3 regions of the Streptomyces sp. NBC_00370 genome follow, and region 2 is predicted to be linked to each of the others. Evidence: riboswitches for the same ligand, from Rfam matches in the RefSeq annotation. Region 2 holds a riboswitch; each other region holds the start of a gene.
What was found. Region 2 has a riboswitch for cobalamin ahead of OHS57_RS33370 (CbtB domain-containing protein). Riboswitches for the same ligand answer to the same signal wherever they lie in the genome.
Positions count from the first base shown of each region.

Region 1: linked by a shared signal. The riboswitch ahead of metE (5-methyltetrahydropteroyltriglutamate--homocysteine S-methyltransferase) and the one ahead of OHS57_RS33370 (CbtB domain-containing protein) in region 2 are both predicted to bind cobalamin.
Region 3: linked by a shared signal. The riboswitch ahead of OHS57_RS09115 (cobalamin biosynthesis protein) and the one ahead of OHS57_RS33370 (CbtB domain-containing protein) in region 2 are both predicted to bind cobalamin.

Region 1 is NZ_CP107968.1:7,722,668-7,730,513, forward strand. It holds gene OHS57_RS34225 (MFS transporter) at 1-242, opposite strand, end outside; gene OHS57_RS34230 (DeoR/GlpR family DNA-binding transcription regulator) at 317-1,072, shown strand; gene qcrB (cytochrome bc1 complex cytochrome b subunit) at 1,228-2,787, shown strand; cobalamin riboswitch at 2,884-3,103, shown strand; gene metE (5-methyltetrahydropteroyltriglutamate--homocysteine S-methyltransferase) at 3,266-5,590, shown strand; gene OHS57_RS34245 (LamG-like jellyroll fold domain-containing protein) at 5,793-7,808, shown strand.
Region 2 is NZ_CP107968.1:7,522,382-7,530,227, reverse strand. It holds gene OHS57_RS33405 (NAD(P)/FAD-dependent oxidoreductase) at 1-530, opposite strand, end outside; gene OHS57_RS33400 (DUF5709 domain-containing protein) at 907-1,362, shown strand; gene OHS57_RS33395 (ATP-binding protein) at 1,482-1,997, opposite strand; gene OHS57_RS33390 (hypothetical protein) at 2,169-2,540, opposite strand; gene OHS57_RS33385 (VOC family protein) at 2,754-3,134, shown strand; gene OHS57_RS33380 (type 1 glutamine amidotransferase domain-containing protein) at 3,211-3,744, opposite strand; gene OHS57_RS33375 (hypothetical protein) at 3,996-4,556, shown strand; adenosylcobalamin (AdoCbl) riboswitch at 4,669-4,764, shown strand; gene OHS57_RS33370 (CbtB domain-containing protein) at 4,809-5,024, shown strand; gene OHS57_RS33365 (CbtA family protein) at 5,045-5,812, shown strand; gene OHS57_RS33360 (aldo/keto reductase) at 5,877-6,857, shown strand; gene OHS57_RS33355 (hypothetical protein) at 6,827-7,315, opposite strand; gene OHS57_RS33350 (DUF6479 family protein) at 7,420-7,770, shown strand; gene OHS57_RS33345 (SigB/SigF/SigG family RNA polymerase sigma factor) at 7,811-7,846, opposite strand, start outside.
Region 3 is NZ_CP107968.1:2,100,630-2,108,475, forward strand. It holds gene OHS57_RS09095 (alpha/beta hydrolase) at 1-931, opposite strand, end outside; gene OHS57_RS09100 (class II aldolase/adducin family protein) at 1,013-1,663, opposite strand; gene OHS57_RS09105 (inorganic phosphate transporter) at 1,871-3,109, shown strand; gene OHS57_RS09110 (hypothetical protein) at 3,122-3,319, shown strand; cobalamin riboswitch at 3,432-3,554, shown strand; gene OHS57_RS09115 (cobalamin biosynthesis protein) at 3,588-4,595, shown strand; gene OHS57_RS09120 (cobyric acid synthase) at 4,592-6,124, shown strand; gene OHS57_RS09125 (putative cobaltochelatase) at 6,669-7,846, shown strand, end outside.

The sequences.
Region 1 (7,846 bases), 200 kb from region 2:
ACGGCCGCGCTCACGGGGACGACCTTCCGGGCGCCGAACCGGTCGGTCAGTGGCCCCACCAGCTGCATACCCGCGAAGGCGCTGCCGCCGAGCAGCAGCAGGAGCCAGCCGAGCAACGCGTGGCTGACGCCGGTCCGCTGCTCGACGGTGGGGATGTGGACGATCCAGATCCCCATGATGAACCCGTTGAGAACGAAGTAGGCGAACGTGGCCAGTCGGCCGGCGCGAAGTGATCTGTCCATGGTTACGAACATAACGAACATGGAAAGTGTTCACAAGATTGCGTTTCAAACGCATCCGATGTTCAATGTGGGATATGAGCACAGACCGACTGAGGCAGATCAGCGACGCGGTGCGCGAGACCGGCCGACGCAGCGTCGCCGAGCTGGCCGAGCTCACCGGCGCCTCAGAGATGACCGTCCGCCGTGATCTGGAGGTGCTGGCCGACCAGGGGGTCCTGGAGCGCTACCGCGGCGGCGCGCGAAGCCTGCTGCTGCGCGGCGAGGAGCCGCCCTTCGCGCTCAGGACCCAGGAAGGCCTTGAGGCGAAACAGCTCATCGCCGCCGAGGTCGCCACCATGATCGCGGAGGGTGAGTCGGTCGTCATCGACAGCGGCACCACCTGTCTGGAAGTGGCCCGCGCGCTTCAGCACCGACGGCTGACCGTCATGCCGTTGTCCCTGCACGCGGCCAACGAACTCACCAGCGGCACACAGTTGACGCTGCTGCTGCCCGGCGGTCAGCCGCGCCCCGGCGAACTGGCCCTGACCGGACCGCTGGCCGAGGCGTCGCTCGCCGCCCTGCGCTTCGACACCGCCGTCATCGGCTGCTGCGGCCTGACCGTGGCCGACGGCCTGACCGCGTACGATCTCGCCGACGCGACGATCAAGCGCGCCGCGATCACCTCGGCCCGCCGGGTCATCGCCGTGGCCGAGGCCGCCAAACTCTCCCGTACGGCCCTGGCGTTCGTCGCCCCGGCCGCCGCGCTGCACGCCGTGGTGACCGAGCGGTCCGCCCCGCAGGACGAGATCGACGGGCTGACCGCGGCCGGGGTCACCGTACGGAAGGTGTGACTCCTGGCTGACCCCGCTGCGATCGCACCCTACGTCGCGGCCAACGACCGTGTGTCCTGCGCCACATCAGGCCCTGTCGGTGTCACAACCGCGCCCCCCGCGCCGTCATGTGTCCGGACGGAACTGTCCATCCTGGCCGTTTCTGGGGGACACGGATGAGCACGACACGACAGGCACCCGCGGGTGAGCGCATGGCCGACTGGGCGGACGGCCGGCTCGGCATCTACGGCCTGGGCAGGACCTATTTGCGCAAGGTCTTCCCGGACCACTGGTCCTTCATGCTGGGCGAGATCTGCCTCTACAGCTTCATCATCCTCGTCCTCACGGGCGTCTACCTGACTCTCTTCTTCCACCCGTCGATGAACGAGGTGGTGTACCACGGGAGTTACGCCCCGCTGAACGGCATCAGGATGTCGGAGGCGTACGCCTCCACGCTGGACATCAGCTTCGACGTGCGCGGCGGACTGCTGATCCGGCAGATCCACCACTGGGCCGCACTCGTCTTCCTCGCCGCGCTGCTCGTGCACATGATGCGGCACTTCTTCACCGGCTCGTTCCGCAAGCCCCGCGAGATCAACTGGCTGTTCGGCTGGCTGATGCTGATCATCGGGCTCTTCGAGGGGCTGACCGGCTACTCGCTGCCGGACGACCTGCTGTCCGGTACGGGGATGCGCTTCGTGGACGGCGCCGTCCTCTCCACGCCCGTCGTCGGCACGTACCTGTCGATGTTCCTGTTCGGCGGGGAGTTCCCGGGACACGACATCGTGTCGCGCTTCTACTCCGTGCATGTGCTGCTGTTCCCGGGGATCATCGCCGCGCTCGTCGTCGTCCATCTGATCCTCGTCGTCTACCACAAGCACACCCAATTCCCGGGCCCCGGACGGACGGAGAAGAACGTCGTGGGGGCGCCGCTGATGCCGGTGTACATGGCGAAGGCCGGCGGCTTCTTCTTCCTGGTCTTCGGGACGATCGCGGTGATCGCGGCGGTCGCGGCGATCAACCCCGTCTGGTCGTACGGCCCTTACCGCCCCGACCAGGTGTCGACCGGTGCCCAGCCCGACTGGTACCTCGGCTTCTCCGAGGGACTGATCCGCATCATGCCGGGCTGGGAGATCAACGCCTGGGGTCACACACTCGTCCTCGGTGTGTTCGTGCCGCTGATGGTCTTCCCGCTGATGCTGGTCTTCATCGGGGCCTATCCGTTCGTCGAGGCATGGATAACCGGCGACCGCCGCGAACACCATCTGCTGGACCGGCCGCGCGACCGGCCGGTCCGTACGGCCATCGGCGCCGCGTGGATCAGTGAGTACCTGGTCCTGCTGGTCGGAGGCGGGAACGACCTGTGGGCGACCCACTTCCATCTGTCCATCAACGCCATCACCTGGACCGTGCGGGTCGCGTTCTTCGTGATGCCGGTGATCGTCTTCGTCGTGACCCGACGCGTCTGTCTGGGACTGCGGCGGCGCGACCGGGAGAAGGTGCTGCACGGCAGGGAGACCGGCATCGTCAAGCGGCTGCCGCACGGCGAGTTCGTCGAGGTGCACGAGCGGCTCTCGCCGGCCGAACTGTTCACCCTGACGCAGGGCGAACAGCCGCAGCCGCTCCAGCTCGGCCCCGCGACGGACAGCAACGGCGTGACCCGCAGAACCGGCCTGGCCCAGCGGGTGCGCGTACGGCTGTCACGGGCCTTCTACGACGAGAAGTCGCGGGTGTGACGGGCGGTGGCCGGCGTGCGCCGAGCGGCGCGCACCCAGGTGTCCGACGTGGTCCCGGATTGCGGGCGAGGGTGCGCGCGGGCCGTTCTTCCCTCTAGGCTGGTCCGTGCGACTGGTGAGCCCTGTCCGCCAGAGAGGGCTTCGTAAGAGGGAACCCGGTGAGAATCCGGGACTGCCCCGCAGCGGTGAGTGGGAACGACCGCCGTCATACGCACTGGACCCGGCCGGGTCTGGGAAGCGACGGCCATTAGGTGTCCCGTGACCTTCACGAGACGAGCCCACGAGTCCGAAGACCTGCCCGTTGCCCGTGCGCGACCGATCGCGCGCGGACATCCCGGTGACCTCGTGGGCGGGTCGGCGTACACATCGAGCGGCATACGCGGCGGCACAGCCTCGCGGGCGGCCCGGTTGGTCCGTCCCTTCGCGTCCGCGGTCCCGTCCCCGGGATACCAGGACACATCTCGCGAAGGAGAGTTCCGTGACAGCGAAGCCCGCAGCCGCGGCAGCACGAGCCACCGTCCACGGCTACCCCCGCCAGGGTCAGAACCGTGAACTGAAAAAGGCCGTCGAGGGGTACTGGAAGGGCCGAGTCACCGCCGACGCCCTCCGGGAGACCGCGGCAGGCCTGCGCCGTTCGAACTGGCAGCAGCTGGCCGAGGCCGGCATCGAGGAGGTGCCGTCCGGTGACTTCTCGTACTACGACCATGTTCTGGACACCAGCGTCATGGTCGGCGCTGTCCCCGAGCGGCACCGCGCGGCGGTCGGCGCCGACGCGCTCGACGGGTATTTCGCGATGGCCCGGGGCAATCAGGACATCGCCCCGCTCGAAATGACCAAGTGGTTCGACACGAACTACCACTACCTCGTGCCGGAGCTGGGCCCGGACACCGTCTTCACCGCCGACTCCGGCAAGCAGGTCACCGAGCTGAAGGAGGCTGTCGCGCTCGGGCACACCGCGCGGCCGGTCCTCGTCGGCCCGGTCACGTACCTGCTGCTCGCCAAGCCCGCGCCCGGCGTCGCGGCCGACTTCGAGCCGCTGACCCTGCTGGACCGGCTGCTGCCGGTGTACGCCGAGGTGCTGGCCGATCTGCGGGCGGCCGGCGCCCAGTGGGTGCAGCTCGACGAGCCCGCGCTGGTGCAGGACCGCACCCCCGCCGAACTGAACGCCGCCGCCCGCGCCTACCGCGACCTGGGCGGCGCGGCCGACCGGCCGAAGCTGCTCGTCGCCTCGTACTTCGGGCGGCTCGGCGAGGCGCTGGCCGTCCTGGCCAAGGCGCCGGTCGAAGGCCTCGCCCTCGACTTCACCGAGTCGGGCGCCGCCAACCTCGAAGACCTCGCAGCGGCCGGCGGACTGCCCGGCAAGCGGCTGGTCGCCGGCGTCGTCAACGGCCGCAACATCTGGATCAACGACTACGAGAATTCACTGGCCACGCTGGGCACCCTCCTCGGTCTCGCGGACCGGGTCGACGTCTCGTCGTCCTGCTCGCTCCTGCACGTACCGCTGGACGCAGACGCCGAGCGCGACATCGATCCGCAGATCGCCCGCTGGCTCGCGTTCGCCCGGCAGAAGACGCAGGAGATCGCCGTCCTGGCGCGCGGTCTGGCACGGGGCACCGATGCCATCGCTGCCGAACTCGCCTCCAACCGCGCCGATCTGGCCTCCCGCGCCGGGTCGGAACTGACCAGCGACCCCGCGGTACGGGCCCGTACCGCGGCCATCACCGACGCCGACGGGCGGCGCTCGCAGCCGTACCCCGAGCGGACCCTCACCCAGCGCGCGCACCTCGGGCTCCCGCTGCTGCCGACCACGACCATCGGCTCGTTCCCGCAGACCGACGAACTGCGCACCGCCCGGGCCGACGTGCGGACCGGCCGGATCGACACCGCCGGGTACGAGGAGCGCATCAAGAACGAGATCAGGGACGTCCTGTCCTTCCAGGAGAAGGCCGGGATCGACGTCCTGGTGCACGGCGAGCCCGAACGCAACGACATGGTGCAGTACTTCGCCGAGCAGCTGACCGGCTATCTGGCGACGCAGCACGGCTGGGTGCAGTCCTACGGCACCCGGTACGTCCGGCCGCCGGTGCTGGCCGGCGACATCTCACGGCCCGAGCCGATGACGGTGCGCTGGACGACGTACGCGCAGTCCCTGACCGACCGCCCGGTCAAGGGCATGCTCACCGGACCCGTCACCATGCTGGCCTGGTCCTTCGTCCGCGACGACCAGCCGCTCGGCGACACCGCGCGCCAGGTCGCCCTCGCGCTGCGCGACGAAGTGAACGACCTTGAGGCGGCCGGTACTTCGGTCATCCAGGTCGACGAGCCTGCCCTGCGCGAAACGCTGCCGCTGCGTGCCGCCGACCACGCCGCCTACCTGGACTGGGCCACCGAGTCGTTCCGGCTCACCACCAGCGGTGTCGGCCCGGCCACCCAGATCCACACGCACATGTGCTACGCCGAGTTCGGCGACATCGTGCAGGCCATCGACGACCTCGACGCCGACGTCATCAGCCTGGAGGCCGCCCGCTCGCACATGCAGGTCGCCGGCGAACTCGCCGCACACGGCTACCCGCGTGAGGCGGGCCCCGGCGTGTACGACATCCACTCGCCGCGCGTGCCGAGCGCCGAAGAGGCGGCGGCCCTGCTGCGTAAGGGACTTGAGGCCATCCCGGCCGAGCGGCTGTGGGTCAACCCCGACTGCGGCCTGAAGACCCGCGGCTGGCCCGAGACCCGGGCCTCGCTGGAGAACCTGGTCGCGGCCGCCCGCGAGATCCGCGCCGAACTGGCCACCGAGGGCTCCTGACCGACGGAAGCGGTCCGGGGCGGACACCACGGGTGTCTGCCCCGGACCTGCCTGGTGCTGCCCGCGTGTCGGAGTCGCTGACCGCCGCGGTGTTGGGGGAGTGTTCGGCAGTCCGCAGCCGATGAGCAATCTTGCCGTTCCGACATGATCCGTACCGTGACGCCGTTCGAATCCCCCTTTCTCAACGTGCGGAGCGGAAATCATGGACGGCTCTCCTGCGGTCGGCAGCGGCGGCAAACCCGGACCGGTCGACAACCACGCGGACGACTGCGGTTGCCCCCGCACGGCCGATCTCGACGGCGACAGCATCGCCGCGGCGAGCCGGCGCACCTTCCTGCGGGGCGCGGGCGCGGTGGGGGCAGGCGCGGCTGCGGCCGGACTGCTGGGCGCCACACCGGCGTTGGCCGCCGCCGGTGCCGGCCGGCCGGACGAGGACCCGTACGGCCGGACGACGATGACCCCCGCACCGCGCGGCACGTGGCGGCCGGACCCGGAGAATCCGCGCTTCACGGTCGTCGTGATGCCCGACACGCAGTACATGTTCGACCAGGACCGCATCCACCCGGTCCCCGTCGAGGCGTCCTTCCGGTACGTCCTCGACCCCGAGCGCCGGGCCGGTGGCGACGACGAGAACATCGTCTTCCTCGCCCACCTCGGCGATGTGACCAACAACGGCCTCGCCGAGGAGTACTCAGCGGCGACCAAGGTCTTCGACATGCTCGACCGGGCCGGCGCCTCGTACGGGGTGCTGGCGGGCAACCACGACGTCTCGGCTGACGACCAGCGTGGCGCCACCCCGTACCTGGACAGCTTCGGCCCCGCGCGGGCGAGGAAGACGCCCGGCTACCACTCCTCCAGCCCCGACGGCTACAACACCTGCCACATCTTCCGGGCCGGCGGCCGGTCCTGGATGCTGCTCTCCCTCGACTGGCGGCTGTCGGAGAAGGGCTTCGCCTGGGCGAACAAGGTCATCGCCGACAACCCGACGCTGCCGGTCATCGTGACCACACACGAGATCGTGGACTCGGACGGGGAAGGCAACGCCTCGCTGTCCGAGTACGGCCGGCAGATGTGGGACAAGCTCATCAAGGACAACGACCAGGTCTTCCTCACCCTCAACGGGCACTTCTGGCCGCCCGGGAACACCGTGCTGAAGAACAGCGCCGGCCACGACGTGCACCTGCACATCACCAACTACCAGGACCGGTACTACGGCGGTGCAGGGATGATCCGTTCCTACCGCTTCGACCTCAACCGCGGTGTGATCGACATCGCCACCCTCTCGCCGTGGATACGCGAGCTGGCGGCGAAGGACGAGCTGAACGCCCTCGCCGCGCAGGAGATCGAACTGACCTCCAAGGTCGACCACTTCTCCATGGTGATCGACTTCGACGAGCGCTTCGCCGGCTTCGCGCCGGTACCGCCGCGTGCGCCGCGCCCGGCCCGGCGGATGCTGGTGCCCGGCACACTCGCCTACTGGCGGTTCGACGAGGGCGCGGCCGCCGGCAGCGACGTCGCGGGCGACACGAAGATCAAGGACCTGACGGGCCATGGCAACGACCTGGTGCTGCGCACCGTCCCCGGTTCCCCCGCACACAGTCTGACCTGGACCGACGACCACCACCCCGACCAGCCGGGACACGGCGCGCTGGTCTTCGCGGGACAGGGCAACCCGGTCAGCGGCGCGTATCTCCAGACCCTCGACCGCGCCCCGATCAACCGGGAGACCTTCCGGCACGGTTTCACCTTCGAGCTGTTCTTCAAGGTGCCCGCCGACTGGGACCCGAACCGCAACGGCTGGTCGTCGATGCTCAGCCGCTGGGGCACGGCGGCCGAGGCGGGGAAGAACGGTCCGTCGGCGACCGCCGAGGAGCCCGTGCTCACCATCAGCCTGTCGAGCTCCGTCGAACTGCAGTGGAACGCCTATCCGCTCAACCAGACCGGTGCCACGACGGGTTGGAGCCATCTGTTGCAGCAGGACGAGTGGTGGCATGTCGCCGTCGTCAACGACGGCCGTATCAGCAAGCTGTACGTCAACGGCTGCGAGGAAGGCCGTAACCCGACCAGCCCCGCCGTCGGTCTCGCCACCCTCAACTTGCCGTTCATGCTGGGCGGTTACGAGTGGGCCGGCGCCGTCAGCCAGGTCTTCCACGGCACCATCGGTGACGTACGGATCGCCGACCGGGCCCTGAAGCCGGGCCAGTTCATGAACGCCTGATCCGCGGCGGCGGTGCGGTGACGGCCGGGGGCACAGGG
Region 2 (7,846 bases):
TGGGCGGCGACCTCGGTGCCGGTGTAGCCGGCGCCGACCACCACGAAGGTGGCACGGGCCGCTGCCTCGGCGCTGCCCCGGACGGTGGCCAGCTCGATCTGCCGGGTCACGTGGTCCCGCAGGTACAGCGCCTCCGGCATGCCACGGAAGCCGTGGGCGTATTCGGCGACGCCGGGGATCGGCAGCAGTTTGTTGACGCTGCCGACGGCCAGGACGAGCCGGTCGTACGTCAGCTCGCCGCGCCCGCCCTCGGGGTCCGTGTAGGCGACCGTGCGGGAGTCCAGGTGGACGCTGTCGGCCTCGCCGAGGACGAGCCGTACCCGGGGCAGCGTCCCCGGCAGCGAGACCGTCACCCTCCGTGGTTCCAGGATTCCGGCGGCCACCTGCGGCAGCAGCGGGAGGTAGAGGAAGTAGTCGGTCGGGTTGAGCAGGATGATCTCGGCCCGGCCGCGTACCTGCCGGGACAGCACCCGGGCGGTCTGGTAGCCGGCGAATCCCGCTCCCACGATGACAATGCGTTCTCGGCTCACGTTCGACTCCGGACGGTGACTTTGGGGTCGTACGGATGGATCCACCAGGTGCCCAGTCGAGAGAGCCCCAAACACCGGAAATGTCCCTGCCGGGTACGCGCCGCCGCCCCCGCCGCCGTAGGCGCCGCACGCCCCCGCCCAACAGGGCGGCCGGTCCGTCGGTTGACAGGCCGATGATTGGTGGGAGGGTGGATTCAGCGGGTGCGACGCCCCGCGCCGGCTCGTCTCCCCCAGGTCGTGTCCCTGGATCCCGGGGATCGGTTGCTTGCCGACCGCCTCGGCGGGTAGCGGCACTGGCACGTCCGTACGGCGACTGCCGTGCGGCTGCGGAGACGAACGATGCGAGGAGAGCGACGTGAGCGGCGACAGCAGTGAGATGGCCGACGATGTCTACCAGCCCGACGGTTCCGAAGTGCTGGACGACGAGGGCATTCTCGACACCGAGGACACACTCGTCGACCGTGGCTCCGACCCCTTCGACGAGGGCTGGTCGCCTCCGGAGCGCCCGCTCGGCGTGGAACACACCGGTACCACGGCGGCGGAACAGCACGAGGGCGAGACGCTGGACCAGCGGCTCGCCGAGGAGATCCCGGACCGTACGGACGACGAGGACCCCGACTGGGACGGCATCGGCGATCTGACGCCGGGCGAGGGCGAGGCCCTGGACGACGAGGTCGGGGACGCCAGGGCGGGCCGCCTGGTGGCGCCCGACGAGGGCGCCCACGAGGACGCGGAGAAGGACATGATCGCCAGCGACGTCGGCATCGACGGCGCGGCCGCCTCGGCCGAGGAGGCCGCGATCCATCTCGTACCGGACGCCGACGACGACTGAGCACGGCCGACGGCCGAGCGGCGCCGCCGCTGTACGGCCGGCACGGTTTGGCGACGACCGGCCCGCTTCGTGCGGGCCGGTCGCGTGCTCCCGGGGCGGGTGTCGGCCCCGGGACGCGGTCAGACGAGCGCCGCGGCCGGTTCCCGCGCGGGGAACGGCGCGAGCACCGGAAGGAACTCCCGGTCGGGGCCGGGGTGCCGCTGGGCCGCGCCGACCAGGGTGAGCGGGATCGTGGGCACCCGCAGGACGCTCTGCGGAGCCTCCACACTGCGGGTGAACCAGATGACTTTGCCCTCGGCGGTGGCGCAGGTGCCCCAGCTGTCGCTGACAGCGGCGACGCGGGCGAGGCCCCCGCCGCCGGCCGTCAGCAGCCGGGGCATCCTCGGCCCGTTGTCCTCGACGGACGTCGTGAGATGACGTCCGGTCCAACGCAGTTCCACAATGCACCTGTTGTCGTCGCCAACGTGACGGTGGACATTGGTCAGCAGTTCGTCGATGCCCTGGGAGACGGGTGCGACGTGCAGGTCGAGTTTCCAATAACGAAGGTGAGCGGCGACGATGCGCCGGATCTGCGATACGCGCTCCGCGGAGGCGTGCAATTCCACCTCGTAGTGCCGGTCGAGTGGAACTGTCATGTTTGAGGCTCCTCACAGAGAGGCCCACATGCTTCACGGCGTTGTGCCTACGGCGTAGCAACGACCCCCGAACACGAAGCGTGAGCAACAGCCACTTCTGGGTCACCAACAGACTGACCCCGTTGCGCCGGATGCGCAACACAAGCGGCTGTCGCCCCGCCGTCGGCCCCGTCAGCGGTGGCTTTCCAGCCGCAGCGTGACTTCCTCCTCCTGGTCGCCCGCCGCCGTACCCACGACCCGTACGGAGAAGGCGGAGGTGAGCGCCGCGTGCAGGGCGTCCACCGCCTTGTGGCCGCCCTGGAGGGTGGCGGTGACGGGCGAGGACAGCTCGGCGGGCGCCGCCTCGCCGCGTACGTCCGCCACGTCGAAGGTGGCCGTCCAGACGGCCTGCCGGTCGGCCGGCACGTCCTGGGGTACGTCGTCGGCGGCGCGGTCGGAGGCGAAGGCCGTGCCGAGGACCGCGAACACCGTGTGGGCGTCCTCCTTGGCCTGTCCGCCGAGTTGCACCGCGACCTCGGTCGCCGACTGTTCAGCGTTGCTCATGGGGTTGTTCCTCTCTGCGCCGAAGCTGTACGTGGAAGCCTGGGAAGGGATCGCTCCCAGGCTCTCCCCCGGGCCGTCGGAGTGCGACCGGAACCGGTCGGCCGGATGAAGCGCCGGCGGCCCGGGTACCCGCTGGGCAGCGGGCCAACCACCGGGCGCCCCGACGGGCCACGGCAGCTGTGTGCCCGTCAGGGCCGGGGGTACACGGTCGGCATGACCGTCGCCAAGACCAGCGTCCTCGTCCTCGACTGTGCCGAACCCGCCGACCTCGCCGAGTTCTACGCCACCTTCTTCGAAGCGGAGATCAAGATCGGTACCGACCCGGACTTCGTGGAGATCGTCGGACAGTCCGGCGTCCATCTCGCGATCCGCAGGGACCACGGCTACGCGCCTGCCAGCTGGCCCCGGCCCGAAACCTCTCAACAGGCCCATCTGCGCATCATGGTGGCCCGCGAGGACATCGACGAGGCGGAGCGTGAGGCGATCAGCCTCGGCGCACGCCCGCTGGACACCAAGGACAACGGCGGCCCGCGCGACACGCGCGTCTACTCGGACCCGGCGGGGCACTCCTTCACGCTGGCCGTCCAGCCGTAACGACGATGTCCGGCGTCCCGCCGTGGCGGGGCGCCGGACAGAGCCGGTCCGGGGTACAGGCTGCCTCGCGGAGGACTCAACCGCCGAACTGCTGGATGAACGCCTCGCAGAACGCCTTCAGATCGTCCGGCTTGCGGCTGGTGATGAGCGGGCTGGGCGCGGCGGTGCAGACCTTGACCTGCTCGTCCACCCAGGTACCGCCGGCGTTGCGGATGTCGGTCCGCAGGCTCGGCCAGGACGTCAGCGTCCTGTTACGCACCACATCGGCCTCGATGAGCGTCCACGGGGCGTGGCAGATCGCCGCCACCGGCTTGCCCGCGTCGAAGAACGCCTTCACGAAGGCCACCGCCGCGGGATCCGTCCGCAGCGCGTCGGGGTTGGCGACACCGCCGGGCAGCACGAGACCGTCGTAGTCCTCGACGGAGCTCTGCGCCACCGTCCGGTCGACGGGGAAGGTGTCCGCCTTGTCGAGGTGGTTGAACGCCTGCACCTGGCCCGGCGCGGTCGAGATCAGCTCGCGCTCGCCGCGCGCCTCCCCCACCGCCTTCCAGGGTTCGGTCAGCTCGACCTGCTCCACGCCTTCGGGAGCAACGAGAAATGCCACTCGCATCCGGATCACGTCCTTTCTCGTCATGTACAGCTGTGTTCGTCTGCCCGACGACGGGCGCCCGACACGCAGGCGGCCCGTGGACCGAGCCGGCCGGCCCCGCACGATTCTTACCGGAATGTGCCGGGCGGGCATGTCGAGTGACGCCGGGGGCTGCCGGGCGGCGTCAGGCGGGCGTCAAAGCCGCACGCGGTCGCGTCAGCCGTCCGTCAAGGCGTGGAGCGCCGGTCCGTTCCGTGCCTAGAGTCACCGCCATGGGACGACGTCGGGCGGGAGGGGCGGCCACGGGGCCCGGCGCCGGCAGCCGGGGCGCGCCGGGCACGGTGTACGACGACCGCTGGGCCGGTGAGGCCCGGCAGGCGGCGGGGTGCGCAGGGGTGTTGCTGACCCTGCTGCTGGTGGTCGACGGCGCTTCGGGCGATCTGACCCTGCGGCACGCCGTGTTCTGGACCGGGCTCGCCGTGCTGCTGTTCGTCGTACTCGTACCGGCCCGGGTGTCGGCGGGGGCCGGCTGGCTGGCCTCGCGCGGGCTGCTCGGCGAGCATCGGGTGCGTACGGACCGGCTGTTGTCGGTCCGTATGTCCGACGGGGTGGCCCAGCGCCTCGTCCTGTGCGACACGGAGGGCGGCAGGGTCGAGGTCGATCCGCGGGTGCTCGTCGCGGCGCCGCAGCTCTGGTACCGGCTGGAGACGGACGCCCTCGGGTCGCTGAGAGACGGCCGGCCGCTGTACGGCGCCGATACGCTCCGCAGGCTCACCGGACGCCTGGACGGCGCGGCGGCCGAGGCGGTCTTCCGCTCGTCCGGCCTGCGCTGAGCGTCCCGGTCCCGGCCGCCGCGGACCGTGCGTACGGCGTGGGCCCGGACGCGGGCACGAGGGGTGCACTGTGGCGTCACGGGGCCGACGGGCGGTACGGTGCCGAGGACATGACGAGGGTGTGACGGAAGTCCGGTGAGAATCCGGCACGGTCGCGCCACTGTGGACCCGCGGTTCGCCGCGGGAAGTCAGACCCGGCACCTTCGTCTCAGGCACCACGATCGGGACGCGTGTTCCCCAGGAGGTTCGGCCATGGCACAGTCTGCCGCCCCCACCACCGGCTCCACAGCCGTCGCACCCATCTCGCTCAAGGCGATAGCGCCCTGGGCGGTCTTCTTCGGCGTTCTGATGCTGTTCCTGCTGTACTTCGTCGGCGCCGAGCAGGGCGCCACCTCTGTCTTCTCCGGCACCGACATCCACGAGTGGGTCCATGACGGACGCCATCTCCTCGGCTTCCCCTGCCACTGAGAGACCGAGGAAATCCGCTCATGAACTCCATATCCGTCAGGGCCCTGTTGGTGCGCGGCATGCTCGCGGGGCTCGCCGCAGGCGTGCTCGCCCTCGTCGTCGCCTATCTGCTCGGTGAGCCGAGGATCGACTCGGCCATCGCGTTCGAGGACTCGCACAGCCACGAGCACGAGATGGAAGTCGTCAGCCGCTCGCTCCAGTCCACCGCCGGACTCGCCACGGGCGTCCTGGTGTTCGGCGTCGCCGTCGGCGGTATCGCCGCGCTCGCGTTCTGTGTCGCGCTCGGCCGGATCGGCGCCTTCGGGCCCCGGGCCACGGCGATGCTGCTCGCGGGCGGTGCGCTGCTCACCGTCTACGTCGTGCCGTTCCTCAAGTACCCGGCCAATCCGCCGTCGGTGGGCGACCCGGGGACCATCGGCAAGCGCAGTACGCTGTATGTGCTGATGATCGTGCTGAGTGTGCTGCTGGCCGTGGCGGCCGTCATCTTCGGCAAGCGGCTGGCACCGCGGCTCGGCAACTGGAACGCGACGGTCGCCGCCGTCGTCGGCTTCGGTGTGCTGGTCGGCCTCGCGTACGCGTTCCTGCCCACCGTCAACGAAGTGCCCAAGGACTTCCCGGCGCCGCTGCTCTGGCAGTTCAGGGTGGCCTCGCTGGCCATCCAGATCACCATGTGGAGCGCCTTCGGGCTGATCTTCGGCCATCTCGCCCAGCGGCTCCTCGCTCCGGAGACCGTTCCGGCGGTGCGCCGCAGCAGTCCGGACGACCGGGTCGGCGCCCCGGTGAACTGAACCCCGACCACCGTCAGAAACCCGCCGGGGCCCTTCCCGGCGGGTTTCTTCGTGAGGAGAAGCAATGGAGTACGTACGTCTGGGCCGGACCGGTCTTGAGGTGTCCAGGATCGTCCTCGGCTGTATGAGTTTCGGCGACCCGCAGTCCGGGTCCCACCCCTGGTCCCTGCCGCTGGAGGAGTCACGGCCGCTGGTCCGGCAGGCCGTCGAGGCGGGCATCACCACCTTCGACACGGCCAACGTCTACTCGCTCGGGTCGAGCGAGGAGATCGTCGGGCGGCTGCTGGGCGAATTCGCCAAGCGCGAGGAGGTCGTGATCGCCACCAAGGTGAACGGCCGGATGCACGCGGGTCCCAAGGGCGCGGGTCTGTCGCGTGCGGCCATCTTCAGCCAGGCGGAGGCGAGTCTGCGGCGGCTGGGCACTGACTACATCGATCTGTACCAGATCCACCGCTACGACCCGAACACGCCGATCGAGGAGACGATGGAGGCGCTGCACGACCTCGTGCGCGCCGGGAAGGTGCGCTACATCGGGGCCTCCTCGATGTGGACGTGGCAGTTCGCCAACGCCCAGCACACCGCCGAACTGCACGGCTGGACGCCGTTCGTGTCGATGCAGGACCAGTACAGCCTGCTGATGCGCGAGGAGGAGCGGGAGATGCTGCCGTTCTGTCTCGACCAGGGGGTCGGGGTGCTGCCGTGGAGCCCGCTGGCCCGGGGCCGGCTGACCCGCGACTGGGAGGACGACACCACCTCGCGTGCGCGCAGCGACCAGTTCGGCTCCACCCTCTACCGGCAGGCGGAGGACTCCGACCGGGCGACGGTGCGGACGGTGGCCGAACTCGCCGCCGAGCGTGGCGTGTCACGCGCGCAGATCGCGCTGGCCTGGCTGCTGCACCAGCAGGCGGTCACCGCGCCGATCGTCGGCGTCACGAAGGAACAGCATCTCAGCGACGCGGTGGCAGCGGTCGAACTGCGGCTGGACGACGACGAGATCGGCCGGCTCGCCAAGCACTACGCGCCGCGCGCGCCCGAGGGCTTCTGACCGTTCCGTGCGGGGCGGCACACCGTCCAGGCCAGCGCGAGGGCGAGCAGGTCCTCGGCCACGGCACCGGGCCAGTCGGTACCCGCCCTGTCGTGCGCCGTCCGGCGCCACCACGCCCCGGCGAAGGACCCGCCCACGGCGCCCGCGGCGCCCATCGTCGCCGCGACCGCCGGGGGCGGGCCGCCGGGCCTGCGCCCGGCGAGCGCAGCGGCGGCCAGCCCGCCGAACAGCGTCCGGGGCACCAGCCCGGCCGGGGCGAGCCTGCTCGGGGTCCGCGGAAGCTTGTCGCCCACCAACTCGCCCACGGCGCCCACGGAGGCGAGCGCCGTGGCCGGCCGGGAGGCGAGGAGGGCCGCCGGGCGGGATGTCTCCGCCGCGTCCGTCGTCAGCGCGACCGCCGCGGTGCCCAGCTGGCTGCGCAGCCCGGACACCACTCCCACCAGTACTTCGCGGATCATGTGGCACGTCCAATCTCGTAGGTGTGCGGTACGGGTGCGCGATGCAGGTGCGTGATGTGGCGGTATGACCCGATTTTTCGGGGTACTCGATTACCATGAACACGATGAACTGGGATCTAGCGTCCTCCCCCGGCGTGACGGCCATTCTCGTGCCCATCGTGGGCCTGATCGTGGTCGGTGTGCTGATCGGCGCCTTCTTGTGGGGACGCAGGATCAGAGACCACGAGTCCGTACCGCCCCGGCCCGACGAGCAGACGAAACTCCCGGACGAGGGCCCCGTCCGGGAGATCCTGGAGAACCGCGAACCGGACGAAGTACCGGAGTCCGACGAGCGGCTGATGCCGGGCGAGCTGAAGGGCAACGGCACGATCGGTTCGCGGTCGGCGCCACTGAAGAAGACCCCGAAGTGGAACGAGGACTCCGGCGGGAGCTTCGGCAGCGGCGGGTTCCGCTGAGCGTGCCGCCGCACCGGCCCCGGGTCCCCGGGCCACGCGCTCACGCGCACTCGTCGTCGTCCGCGAGGATCCCGTC
Region 3 (7,846 bases), 5.4 Mb from region 2:
GGTGCCGGGCGTCGGTGGCGCGCAGCAGCCGGTTGCCGCTCAGTCCCGTCCTGCCCTGGGCCGCGCGTACGGCGAGGGGCAGCAGCGGGCCCGGCGTGCGGCGGGCGGTGGCCAGGGCCCGCAGGGTGGCCTGCCAGTCCAGTACGGGCGAGTCCAGGATGAGGCCGCTGACCCGGCCGGCCATGGCGGAGTCGGTCGCCACCCGCAGCGCCATCGAGGCGCCGGTCGACCAGCCGTACAGCAGGACGCTCTGCGCGCCGTGCCGGACCGCGTGCCGGACGGCCGCCTCCAGGTCGCGCGATTCGGAGTCGCCGAGATGGCCGATCCCGTCGGGGGACTTGGGCGCTCCGGCGTCGCCGCGGTAGGCGAGGTCCAGCACGGGGAAGCGCTGCGCCGCGAGGAAGTCCATGAGGTTCAGGGGGTGTTCGCGCGTCGTGCCGAGGCCGTGCGTGGTGATCACCCAGGTCTCGCGGAGGCCGGGCACGAACCAGGCGGGCAGCATGCCGAGTTCGCCGGGGATCTCGATGTCCTGGTGGTCGAGGCCGAGGGCGGTCGCCGGGTCGCCGCTGTGCACCTGCGGGGTGAGCCGCACCCGGCTGCCCGGGGTGAGTTTGCCGTGGCTGACGCGCTCAAGACGGCGTACGACGGTGTCCGGGGAGTGGTCCACGTCGGGCAGCACAGGTCCGACGACGGCGTGGATGCCGGGGCCCTGGAGTCCGTACGTGCCGGGACGCAGGGAGGCGAAGGAGCGGGTCAGGGTGATCTGTCCCGCGGCCGTCGCGTGCACGGTCAGTCGGGGGTCGCCGGGCAGGGCGCGCCCGGGCGGCGGCTTGAGCGCCGCGTCGCTGGCGTACCGGCCGGCCGCGACTGCGGCCGCGCCGACACCGATCATCGTGGTGACGGCTGCTGCCGTCGCTGTTGCCGGGCGCACCCTCACAGTGTGGTGACCGTCGGCCCGGCCCGCCAGTGGACGGGGACCACCGGTGACATTCGACACGGCCGGTCGCGGGGGTCAGCTCTGCTTGCCGTACCCCTTCAGTTTCTCCGTCACCTCGGCCAGCTCCGCCTCGGAGAGCAGCGTCGGGGTGTGTCCCGGCACCGCCGACGCGGTCAGCCACAGGCGGCACATCCACTCCAGCTGGGCCGTGCGGTCGTACGCCTGGTCGAGGGTGGCGCCGTGGGCGACCGTGCCGTGGTTGCGCAGCAGACAGGCGCTGCGGTCGCGGAGTGCTTCGAGCATGTACGTGGCGAGCTGGTCCGTCCCGTACGTGGCGTACGGCGCGACGCGGACCGGACCGCCCAGGGCGGCCGCCATGTAGTGGATCAGGGGCAGCTCGGGGACGAGCGTGGAGACGGCGGTGGCGTGCACGGCGTGGGTGTGGACGACGGCGGCGGCCGGGGTGCTGCGGTAGACCGCCAGATGCAGCGGCAGTTCGCTGGTCGGCGGGAGGGATCCGGCGACCTGCTCCCCGTCGAGCCGGACCGCTACGGTGTCGTCGGGGGTCAGCCGGTCGTACGGCACCGCGCTCGGGGTGACGAGGACGAGATCGCCGACGCGGGCCGACACGTTGCCCGACGTGCCGACGACGAGGCCTTCGGCGGCCGTCCTGCGGGCGGTGGCAACGACGTCCTGCCAGGCCTGCCTGACCGCGTCGTCGTCCACGGAGGTCCGTTGCCGCGAGCGTGGCTGGGGCCGTGGCCGCGACGCTGGCGGGGGCGGCTGTGTCCGGTGCTCTGTCATGCGCAGATCCTGTCAGGCGGGCCGCAATTCGGGCAGTGCGGTGCGGTCCGTGGCCTCCCCCGTGGAGAGACACCTCAAATACCTGCCTAGTTCATCTTCCGTTCACTCTTATTCGATTGCCTGAACGGCATGGAGCACCTCACGCTGCTGCTCGCGATCGTGATCGCGACGGCTCTCGTGTTCGATTTCACGAACGGTTTCCACGACACCGCCAACGCGATGGCTACGACCATCTCGACCGGCGCTCTCCAGCCAAAGATCGCGGTGGCCATGTCCGCCGCCCTCAATCTCGTCGGCGCCTTCCTGTCGGTCGAGGTCGCCAAGACCATCTCCGGCGGCCTCATCAACGAACAGGGCATCAGGACCGAAGTCATCTTCGCCGCACTCGTCGGCGCCATCCTGTGGAATCTCTTCACCTGGCTGCTGGGCCTGCCGTCCAGCTCCTCGCACGCCCTCTTCGGAGGCCTGATCGGCGCCACCCTGATGTCCGTCGGTACGTCGGGGGTCAACGGCGGGGTCGTCGTCACCAAGGTGCTCATCCCCGCGCTCGCGGCGCCGGTCGTCGCGGGGCTCGCCGCGACGGCCGCCACCCGTCTGACGTACCGGATCGGACGGCACACCGACGAGAAGGACACCGCCAAGGGGTACCGGGCGGGGCAGATCGCCTCCGCCGCCCTGGTCTCCCTCGCCCACGGCACCAACGACGCGCAGAAGACCATGGGTGTGATCACCCTCGCCCTGGTCACCGGCGGTGTGCTGGCGCCCGGGTCCAACCCGCCGCTGTGGGTCATCGTCTCGGCCGGCACGGCCATCGCGCTCGGCACCTACCTCGGCGGCTGGCGCATCATCCGCACCATGGGCACCGGACTCACCACCCTCAAGCCGCAGCAGGGCTTCGCGGCCCAGACCAGTGCCGCGACCGTCATCCTGGCCTCCTCCCACCTCGGTTTCTCGCTCTCCACGACTCAGGCGTGCTCCGGTGCCGTGATGGGCGCGGGGCTCGGCCGCAAGGGCGGGGTGGTCCACTGGTCCACCGCGACCCGGATGGCCGTCGCCTGGTGTCTGACACTGCCCGCGGCCGGTCTGGTCGCGGCGGGCGCGGAGTTCCTGACCGGACGGGGCCCCTGGGGCGTCGCCGTCGTCGCCGCGCTGCTCATCCTGGTGTCCGCGGTGATCTGGCGGGCCTCCCGTCGCCGGCCCGTCGACGCCACGAATGTGGTCGGCGGTACGGACGACGTGGTTCCGGTGTCCGTCGGACTCCCGCAGGATCTGTCGGCCACCATCCCGGCCCCCGCTCCGGTCCCCGGGGCCGCGACCACGGCCGCGACCGCGGCGGCTCCCACCACAGCGGCCTCGGCCACGGCGTAAGGACGGAACAGCATGGAAATCGACTGGGCGGCTCTCGGCTCCGTCTTCGGGGTCAGCCTCGTGGCCACCGTCGCGCTGGTTGGCCTGTTCACCCTCGGGGTCATCGGCCTCTCCAAGCAGGGCTCGGCGACCGCCGTGTCCGGCGCGTACGCTTGCTTCGCCCTGTGCGCGGCCGCCGTCGCGTACGGGATCTTCCTCATCGTCGCCTGACCCGGCCCCTGGCCCTGCCCGCACCGTCCCGCTCACCCTCGACCGCAGGTCAAGGGTGAGTTGACGGCTGTTCTCACAGCGTGGTGGACTGCCGAGGCCAAAAGGGACCGGTTCGCGCCGGTCCCGCGGTGGCAAGCAGAGGAAGCCGGTGCGAGTCCGGCGCGGTCCCGCCACTGTCACTGGGAGAGCGCAGCGCCCAGGAGCCAGGAACTCTCGCCGCCGCTTCACGTCGAGCCGGGGCGCGGACCCTGAGTGAGGACACTTCGCCATGCCTGGCCGCGGTTCAGCCGCCGAGCGGGTCTTCGCCTACGGCGCCACCGCCGGACTCCTGGCCGACCTGCTGTTCGCCGACCCACGGCGGGGACACCCCGTCGCCGCCTTCGGCCGCTCCGCAGGCGCCGTCGAGCGCGTCCTGTGGCGCGACCACCGGGGCTGGGGCGCCCTGCACACGGCGGTGTGTGTCGCGGGCGCCACCGGCGCCGCCGCGCTCGCCGGTCGGCTCGTACGGGACCGGCGCGCCGCGTCCGTCGTCCTGACCGCGGCAGCCACCTGGTCGGTCGTGGGCGGCACATCGCTGGGCCGGGAGGCGCGCGCCGTCGGAGCAGCGCTGAGCGCCGGGGACACCGAGCGGGCCCGTACGCTGCTCCCCCGGCTCTGCGGACGTGATCCGCAGGCCCTGGACGAGCGACAGATGGCCCGCGCCGTGGTCGAGTCCGTCGCCGAGAACACCTCCGACGCCGTGGTGGGCGCGCTCGTGTGGGGCGCGGTCGCCGGGGTGCCGGGACTGGTCGGATTCCGCGCCGTGAACACTCTCGACGCGATGGTCGGCCACAAGTCCGCCGCCTACCGACGCTTCGGCTGGGCCTCGGCCCGGCTCGACGACGTGGCCGGCTGGCCCGGGGCCCGGCTCACCGCCGCGCTGGCGACCGCCTTCGGTGGCGATCCGCGCGGCGCCCTGCGGGCGGTACGCGCCGACGCGGCCCGCCATCCGAGCCCCAACGCGGGCCCGGTGGAGGCGGCGTTCGCCGGTGCGCTGGGGGTACGGCTCGGCGGCACCCTCGCGTACGGCGGCCGGGTCGAGCACCGGCCGGTGCTCAACGGGGCGGCGGGGCGGCCGGTCGAGGTGGCCGACATCGAGCGTGCGGTACGCCTGTCGCGACGCGTCACCTGGCTCACGCTGGGCGTCTGTGCGGTGGGGCGGTTCGCGGTCGGGGCCGGGTTCGGGGCCGGGTCCAGGTTCCGGTCCGGAGTTGTTGGTCGGAGGGGGTCGATATGAGGGGCGGCGGACTGCTGGTCGCGGGCACGACGTCCGACGCGGGCAAGAGCGTCGTTACGGCGGGCATCTGCCGGTGGCTGGTGCGCCAGGGGGTGAAGGTCGCGCCCTTCAAGGGGCAGAACATGTCGCTCAACTCGTTCGTGACGCGCGAGGGCGCGGAGATCGGCCGGGCCCAGGCCATGCAGGCACAGGCCGCCAGGGTCGAGCCGACGGCGCTGATGAATCCGGTACTGCTCAAGCCGGGCGGCGACCGCAGCAGCCAAGTGATCCTGATGGGGCGGCCGGTGGGCGAGCTGAGCGCGCGCGGCTACCACGGCGGCCGGCAGGCCGAACTGCTCCAGCCCGTGCTGGACTGCCTCGATGAGCTGCGGAGCACGTACGACGCGGTGATCTGCGAAGGCGCCGGCAGTCCCGCCGAGATCAACCTCCGCCGTACCGACATCGTGAACATGGGCATCGCGCGGGCCGCCCAACTGCCGGTCGTGATCGTCGGGGACATCGACAGGGGCGGGGTCTTCGCCTCCTTCTTCGGCACGACGGCGCTGCTGAGCGAGGCGGACCAGTCGCTGGTCGCCGGGTATCTGATCAACAAGTTCCGCGGCGACGTGTCGTTGCTCGAACCGGGGCTCGACATGCTGAAGGGGCTGACCGGGCGCGCCACCTACGGGGTGCTGCCGTGGCGGACCGGGCTCGGCATCGACGAGGAGGACGGGCTGCGGGTGTCGCAGCACGGCACCGTACGCGAGTCGCGCGTCGCGCCGCCGTACGGCGAGGACGTGCTGCGGGTGGCGGTGTGCGCGGTGCCGCTGATGTCCAACTTCACCGATGTGGACGCACTGGCGGCCGAACCGGGTGTGGTGGTGCGGTTCGTCGACCGGCCCGAGGAACTGGCCGACGCCGACCTGGTGGTGGTGCCCGGCACGCGCGGCACGGTGAAGGCGCTCGGCTGGCTGCGGGAGCGCGGCCTGGCCGACGCGATAGCCCGGCGGGCGGCGGACGGCAGGCCGGTGCTGGGGATCTGCGGCGGGTACCAGATGCTCGGCGAACGGGTCGAGGACGACGTCGAGTCGCGGGCCGGCGTGGTGCCGGGGCTCGGACTGCTGCCGGTGCGGGTGCGGTTCGCCGTGGCGAAGACGCTGGCCCGGCCGGTGGGTCACGCGCTGGGCGAGGCCGTCGAGGGGTACGAGATCCATCACGGCGTGGCGGACGTGCGGGGCGGCGAGCCGTTCGTGGTCGACGGGGAGGGGCGGGCGCTGGACGGCTGCCGGGTGGGTGCGGTGCGGGGCACGCACTGGCACGGGGCGCTGGAGAGCGACGCGTTCCGGCGGCGGTTCCTCACGGAGGTGGCGCGGGAGGCGGGGCGGCGGTTCGTGCCGGCGCCCGACACGAGTTTCGGGGAGCTGCGGGAGGCGCAGCTGGACCTGCTGGGTGATCTGGTCGAGGAGCACGCCGATACGGCCGCGCTGATGCGGCTGATCGAGGACGGGGCGCCGACGGGGCTGCCGTTCGTTCCGCCGGGTGCGCCGTGACGGCCGTGCGGCGGGGTGTCGCCGTCCTGCGCGGTGTCGCCGTCCGGCGCGGTTCGGTTGGCGGTTGTGGTTGCGGTGGTTGCCGGGTGCCGTTCCGGGGTCGTGTCCTGCGCTGCATGATTTACGGCGCGTACTCCCGAGACGCGGAGCCACCGCCGAGATGCGCCACAAATCACGCTCTACGCTCCGGACACCACCCCTGCACGACCCCCTTCACCCCGACCGTCCGGGACACGTGTGCCGGACCACCGAGGGCAGTTGGCCGGGCGTTCGCGCCAGGGACGTGTCCCCCGGACCGCAGGGCACCGCTCACCCGCGCTGACGCGGGCGGTTGGGTGGACCCGCCCACGGGAGGGGGCCGGGGCCGGAGGAGGGGGGTGTCCGGACGTAAAGCGAAGGAGCTCATGCGACAAGCAGTCCGGACACCCCCCTCCGCAGGACCCGGAACCCGGCACACGTACCGACAACCGCAACCACCGAACCCGGCCGCCCCCGCCGGACGGCGACACCGCAGCCAAGATCCGTCAGCACGGAGGAGTCATACATGAGCACACCCTTTCCGTTCACCGCCGTCGTGGGGATGGACGATCTGCGGCTCGCGCTGCTGCTCAACGCGGTGAGTCCCGCCGTGGGCGGTGTGCTGGTGCGTGGCGAGAAGGGCACCGCCAAGTCCACCGCCGTGCGGGCGCTTTCGGCGCTGCTGCCGGAGGTGTCCGTCGTTCCGGGGTGCCGGTTCAGCTGTGATCCCGCTTCGCCCGATCCCGCGTGCCCCGACGGGCCGCACGCGGTGGTCGACGGGGTGGACAGGCCCGCCCGGGTGGTCGAGCTGCCCGTCGGTGCCTCGGAGGACCGGCTGGTGGGGGCACTGGACATCGAGCGCGCCCTCTCCGAGGGGGTGAAGGCGTTCGAGCCCGGTCTGCTGGCCGACGCGCACCGCGGGGTGCTGTACGTGGACGAAGTCAACCTGCTGCACGACCACTTGGTCGACCTGCTGCTGGACGCGGCTGCCATGGGCGCCTCGTACGTGGAGCGCGAGGGCGTCTCCGTACGGCATGCGGCGCGCTTTTTGCTGGTCGGGACGATGAACCCCGAAGAGGGCGAGCTGCGGCCGCAGTTGCTCGACCGGTTCGGGCTGACGGTGGAGGTGTCGGCCTCGCGTGATCCGGAGCTCCGGGTCGAGGTCGTGCGGCGGCGGCTCGCCTACGACGACGACCCGGCCGGGTTCGGCGCCCGGTGGGCCGACGAGGAGAACACGCTGCGCGAGCGGATCGTGACCGCGCGGGCCCTGCTGCCCGAAGTGCGGCTCGGGGACGCGGCGTTGCTGCAGATCGCCGCCACGTGCGCCGCGTTCGAGGTGGACGGGATGCGCGCGGACATCGTGATGGCGCGGACGGCGACGGCGCTGGCGGCCTGGGCCGGGCGTACGGATGTGCTCGCCGAGGACGTCCGGCAGGCGGCGCTGCTCGCCCTGCCGCACCGGCGGCGGCGTAATCCCTTTGACGCGCCGGGACTTGACGAGGACAAGCTGGACGACACGCTGGAGGAGTTCAAGGGCGACGACGATCCCGACCCTGGTCCGGATGGTCCTGGTGGCGGTGTTCCGCCTCAGGACGGGCCTGAGGAGGGGGGCGAAGCCTCCTCCGAGGAGGGCGAAGGGCAGTCGTCCGCTGCCGGTGGTGGCGGGCAGCAGGCGCCCGTCGGTGCCGCCGAGCCGTTCCGTAC